DNA from 2 places in the Pseudoalteromonas sp. S4741 genome. Region 1 is predicted to be linked to the other one. Evidence: predicted binding sites of a transcription regulator. Region 1 holds the regulator's gene; the other holds the start of a gene.
The links. The regulator sigma-54, encoded in region 1, starts transcription at its own class of promoters, with help from an activator protein. The targets are predictions, from matches to a motif close to GTTGGCACGNNNNTNGNNT.

Region 1 (3,215 bases):
GTATCACAGCTGACCGTTTAGAAGTGCATAAACGCGATGACTTAGGCGATAACAAGCAATTATTAATTGCCACAGGCAGCCCTGCATATTTTGAAGAAACACAAGCAGATGGCACCATCATGAGTGCCAGTGCGAATGAAGTACGTTACGATGTTTCGCAACGTTTTTTAACCTTAATCGGCGATGCCAGTATTGCTCAAGCAGGTCAAAAAATAACTGCTAAAAGTATCACCTACGATATAGAGCAGCAGTTAATTAGCGCAGAAAAAGACGAAAACTCAACAGACCGTGTACACACTATTTTAGTGCCTGTTGAAAACAAAAAAGAAGACGATAAAGGCCAACCATGAGCACATTAAAAGCAGAGCTATTAGCGAAAAGCTATAAAGGCCGTGAAGTGGTGAAAAACGTTGGTCTAGAAGTTGAAGCAGGCAGCATTGTCGGCTTACTTGGCCCCAATGGCGCAGGTAAAACCACGACCTTTTACATGATTGTAGGCCTTGTACCGAGCGATAAAGGTAAAATATCAATCGATGATCAAGATATCACTTTATTACCAATGCACAGTCGAGCTCGCCTAGGGATAGGATATTTACCACAAGAATCATCTATTTTTAGAAAGCTGACGGTTTATCAAAACTTAATGGCTATATTAGAAACACGTAAAGGGCTCAATAAGCAACAACGTGAAGATACCTTAAATAATTTACTTGATGAATTTAGTATTCAGCATATTCGTGACAGCCAAGGTATGGCTCTGTCAGGTGGTGAGCGTCGCCGTGTTGAAATTGCGCGAGCATTAGCAGCAAATCCTAAATTTATACTACTAGACGAACCCTTTGCAGGGGTTGATCCTATCTCTGTATTAGATATTAAAAAGATTATAGAGCACCTTAAAAACCGAGGAATTGGCGTATTGATTACAGATCACAACGTCCGCGAAACACTTGATGTTTGTGAAAAAGCCTACATAGTTTCTCATGGGGAGTTAATTGCATCAGGCACTCCAGAATATGTATTAAACGATAAAACAGTACGCGATGTTTATTTGGGCGAGCAGTTCAAGCTCTAATATGTGTGTTATTCCACTAAGCATCTGCTAAGATTAATCATACTAATTTAAAAGGATTGTTAGAGATAAATGAGGCAATCATTACAGCTGCGCATGGGCCAGCAACTTACAATGACTCCACAGTTGCAACAAGCAATTCGCTTATTGCAGCTCAGTACATTGGATCTCCAGCAAGAAATTCAAGAAGCACTCGATAGTAATCCCTTGCTTGAAGTTGAAGAACAAGATTACAGTGAAGATGCTGCGGGTAAAAACGAACAAAAAGCCGATACCGATGAATCAACGCTAAGTGCTTCAGCTGATGAAAAACCTAGCGAATATGAGCAAGATAGCGGCGAAGCCATGACCAAAGACACCATTAGCGATGATATGGCAATGGATGTTACATGGGATGAATACATGAGCGCAGCACCTGCCTCTTCCTCGGGACCAATGCCTGAAGATGAATCAATTTATCAAGGCTCTTCAACTGAAACGCTGCATGAATATTTAATGTGGCAATTGCAACTGACGCCATTTAGCCCAACAGATGAAGCCATCGCGATTGCAATCGTAGAAGCTGTGGACGATTCTGGTATTTTAACCCTTAGCTGTGAAGAAATATTAGAAAGTTTTAATCAAGAAAACGACATAGAAGATGAAGTTGAACTTGATGAAATAGAAGCCGTTTTAAAGCGTATTCAGTTATTTGATCCGGTAGGAATAGCCGCGCGTAGTTTACAAGAGTGTTTGTGTATTCAACTAAATCAGTTTGACCAAGACACGCCTTTTTTAAACGAAACAAAAATGATCTTAACCGATCACATTGACTTACTGGCTGCGCGTGATTATCGCACGTTAATGAAAAAAACTAAGCTCAAAGAAGATGAGCTTAAAGAAGTCATGACGTTAATTCACACGCTTAGCCCAAAACCCGCTGACACTATTGTTAGAGAAGAGTCTGAGTACGTTATTCCTGATGTGTCGGTTAAAAAAGTGAAAGGCCGTTGGGTGGTTGAACTAAACCCAGATAGCATGCCTAAAATTAGGGTAAACAGCCAATATGCAGCTATGTCGCGTACGGTTAAATCAAGCGGCGATAGCCAGTTTATTCGCTCACACTTACAAGAAGCTAAATGGTTTATAAAAAGCTTAGAAAGTAGAAACGACACACTGCTTAAAGTAACTAACTGTATTGTGCAACAACAACAGGCCTTTTTTGAACATGGTCCTGAGGCGATGAAGCCTATGGTACTTAATGACGTGGCCGAAATGGTAGAAATGCACGAATCGACTATTTCACGTGTTACTACGCAAAAATACATGCACACACCACGCGGTATTTTTGAGCTTAAATATTTCTTTTCAAGCCATGTAAGCACTGAAAATGGTGGCGAATGTTCATCGACAGCAATACGCGCATTAATTAAAAAATTAATCGCTGCAGAAAACTCAGCTAAACCATTGAGTGATAGTAAAATTGCAGATATATTGGCTGAGCAAGGAATTAAAGTAGCAAGGAGAACTATTGCAAAGTATCGCGAATCTCTAGCTATTCCCCCGTCAAATCAACGTAAAAGTTTGATTTAAGGCGTACAACAAAGAGGAAAATGTTTATGCAACTGAATTTAACTGGTCGCCATGTAGATATTACCGACTCGCTTAGAGACTACGTAAATAGTAAATTTTCGAAGTTACAGAGGCACACTGATCACATAACGAATGTGCACGTTATTCTCGATGTAGAAAAACTAAACCAAAAAGCCGAAGCAACCGTTCATGTTAGTGGCGCTGAGATTTTTGCTTCTACTGAACACCAAGATATGTATGCCGCTATAGACTCGCTGATTGACAAGCTAGATCGTCAAGTAATTAAACACAAAGAGAAACTTGCTCGACACTAACACTATGAAATTAAGCTCACTTATCTGTCAGGACTGCAGTAAAGCTGCGGTCCTTTTTAATAGTAAAAAAAGAATTTTAGAATTTATCAGTGAATTGGCTCACAATAAACTGCCCTATTTAACACAACAAGATATTCTTAACGCGTTAACCGCCAGAGAAAAACTAGGGAGTACAGGTATAGGTCGAGGAATTGCAATTCCTCATGGTCGTATGAGTGGTGTACAAGAGCCTCTTGCTCTTATATTAGTGAGCGAAACGG
Region 2 (3,215 bases), on a different contig from region 1:
AGCAAACAACAACCCACAAGGGGGAGCAATTTTTAGTATGTTGCTACCTATTAGTGTCACATCTAAATTAGGGGAGTCACAATGAGTAACACTATTTTAGTTGTAGAAGATGACGCCGGACTTCGTGAAGCATTAATTGATACGCTTGAAATGTCAGGTATAGCCTGTATGGCCGCCAATAGTGCCGAGCAAGCCATGGTGCTACTAAAAAAAGAAGTATTTTCATTGGTGGTCAGTGATGTACAAATGGGCGCAATGAGCGGCTTGGATTTATTACGTAGTATTAAATTAAATTACCCTGATTTACCCGTACTAATGATGACGGCCTACGCCACTATTGATGATGCTGTAGAGGCAATGCGTTTAGGCGCGATTGATTATATGGCTAAGCCATTTGCACCAGAAGTACTATTGAATATGGTGAGTCGTTACTTACCAGAAAAAGAAAAAGAAACAGACGGGCCCATTGTCGCCGACCCTAGTAGTATTCAATTACTCGAACTTGCTAATAAAGTTGCTCGATCAGATGCCAGTGTGATGGTGCTTGGCCCAAGTGGCTCTGGTAAAGAAGTACTGGCGCGTTATATTCATGATAAATCAAAACGCTGTAATGAACCGTTTGTTGCGATTAACTGTGCGGCTATTCCTGAAAATATGCTCGAAGCCACTTTATTTGGCTACGAAAAAGGCGCGTTTACCGGTGCTATTCAAGCTTGCCCTGGTAAGTTTGAACAAGCACAGGGCGGTACTATTTTACTTGATGAAATTACCGAAATGGATTTAGGCCTGCAAGCCAAGCTGTTACGTGTACTACAAGAGCGTGAAGTTGAGCGTTTAGGTGGTCGTAAAACCATTGCACTGGATGTACGTGTGCTTGCCACAAGTAACCGAGAGTTAAAAGAAGCGGTTGCTGAAAACCAGTTCCGCGAAGATTTATACTATCGACTCAATGTTTTCCCACTGCTGTGGCGACCACTGTGTGAGCGCCCAGGGGACATTATTGTGTTGGCTAAACATTTGATTGAACGTCACTTAAGTAAAAGCAAAGAGCCAATGGCGTATTTAGATAGCAGTGCAGAGCAAAAACTGCTTAGCCATAGTTGGCCCGGTAACGTACGCGAACTAGATAACGTTATTCAACGAGCATTAATTTTACGCAGTGGAAATAGTATTGATGAACATGCTATTTTTATCGAAAATCTAGCCCCAACGCATTTTGTAGCAGAAACTAAAGCTGACATTGAGCCTGTAAAAAGTAGTCTCAGTAACGCTTATTATGATGAAAAAGCAGCGCCTGTAGATGAGCAAAAAAATGATTTGTTAGCCGTCGATACCGGCAGTTACAAAGATGAGCTTAAAGATAAAGAACATCGCATAATTTTAGAAACCTTGGCACGCTGTCAAGGAAAGCGTAAAGAAGTAGCCGAAACCTTAGGTATTAGCCCACGTACTTTGCGTTACAAATTAGCACAAATGCGCGATTTAGGTATTTCCCTCCCAGCATAACCCCCATAAGCCCTAAGTTCAATCACTTGAATTTAGGGCTGTCAAAACTCTGACTGCTTAATTATTTTACTTAAAGCATTGTTTTAATTGGTTTTAATTTTTGGCATGTTTTGTGCTTTATTCTCTTTAAGAGTTTACTGCATTATCAGAGACAATTATGAAAATTCAAAACAGTGCTTTATTTCAAGAAATGCAATCAATGGCTGCAGAGGCCACACGTAGTAATCAAGTTAATAACTTGCCAACGCAAGTGCAATCAACCTCTACAGCACAGTTTGGTGACATGTTGAGTAATGCCCTTAATACAGTGCATGAACTTCAGCAAGACACAGGGCAAAAAGTAAAAGCGGTAGAGAATGGCGACAGAAGCGTATCACTTGCCGAGGCTATGATTGCTTCGCAAAAGTCTTCTGTGGCATTTGAAGCTACGGTACAGGTTCGTAATAAGCTTGTTGAATCTTATAAAGAAATTATGAATATGCCTGTTTAACTAGGTAGTGGAGAATTATAGTGGCGCAATCTAATCAATCTACAGATCTGGCACTTGCTGATGGCATGATGGAGCAAAGTGAAAACGAAGATCAACAAGAGCAAAAATCAGGCTATTTCAGTGCCCTTGGCGGTGTTGATGTTTTACGTCAAATTACCCTGATTGTTGCATTAGCTATTTGTTTAGCCATTGCTATTTTCGTTATTATTTGGGCTCGTCAGCCAGATATGCGCCCTTTAGGTAAAATGCAAACTGAAGAGTTAATAGAAACACTCGACTTTTTAGATGCACAAAAAATTGACTACCAACTTGATGGCAATGTGGTCTCGGTGGATGAAACTGAATATCAAAATATCAAGTTATTGATGACCCGTGAAGGTTTAGATCAAGGGCCTACATCAGGTAGCGACATTATTATGCAAGACATGGGGTTTGGGGTAAGCCAACGTTTAGAACGTGAGCGCCTTAAACATGGCCGTGAGCAACAACTTGCCCGTACTATAGAAGAGCTAAATAATGTTACTCGCGCCAAAGTATTGTTAGCGATTCCCAAAGAAAATGTATTTGCCCGTAGAGAGAAAAAACCCTCTGCGACTGTTGTACTTACTCTTAAACGCGGTCGCTCTCTAGATGGCGAAGAAGTTGACTCGGTTGTTGATATGATAGCTTCAGCAGTACAAGGGCTTGAGCCTTCGCGCGTTACTGTGACCGATCAAAATGGTCGTTTATTAAATTCAGGCTCGCAAACCTCTTTAGCTGCACGCTCACGTAAAGAATACGATATTGAACGTAAACGTGAGCAAGAATACCTAGAAAAAATCGACAGTATTTTGATCCCCGTGGTTGGATTAGGTAATTACACCGCACAAGTAGATTTAAGTATGGACTTTAGTGCGGTAGAAGAAACACAAAAACGTTACAACCCAGACTTACCTGCGGTAAGAAGTGAAACAACCTTTGAAGAAAATAATATTGGTGGTCTAGCGGTTGGTATTCCAGGCGCGCTGACTAATCAGCCACCAGTTAACTCAACTATTCCTGAAGATGCGATGGCGGGCGGTGCAGGCACTGCAACCTCACCGAGTAGAACTCACAAAGAAGCCACTCGTAACTATGAACTCGATACCACTATTTCACATAAGCGTCAGCAAACCGGTGTGATCCGCAGAATCAGTGTGTCTGTAGCGGTTGATTACCTGCCTACGGTGGGTGAAAATGG

Region 2: fliE (flagellar hook-basal body complex protein FliE) is a predicted target of sigma-54. The motif match lies at 1,606-1,624, and genes of this name have one in related genera.

Annotation. Positions count from the first base shown of each region.
Region 1 is NZ_PNCN01000063.1:14,189-17,403, reverse strand. Features, by position in the region: gene lptA (lipopolysaccharide transport periplasmic protein LptA) at 1-350, shown strand, start outside; gene lptB (LPS export ABC transporter ATP-binding protein) at 347-1,072, shown strand; gene CWC30_RS10600 (RNA polymerase factor sigma-54) at 1,142-2,641, shown strand; gene hpf (ribosome hibernation promoting factor) at 2,668-2,955, shown strand; gene ptsN (PTS IIA-like nitrogen regulatory protein PtsN) at 2,960-3,215, shown strand, end outside.
Region 2 is NZ_PNCN01000035.1:44,728-47,942, reverse strand. Features, by position in the region: gene CWC30_RS06865 (sensor histidine kinase) at 1-85, shown strand, start outside; gene CWC30_RS06860 (sigma-54-dependent transcriptional regulator) at 82-1,506, shown strand; gene fliE (flagellar hook-basal body complex protein FliE) at 1,664-1,996, shown strand; gene fliF (flagellar basal-body MS-ring/collar protein FliF) at 2,017-3,215, shown strand, end outside.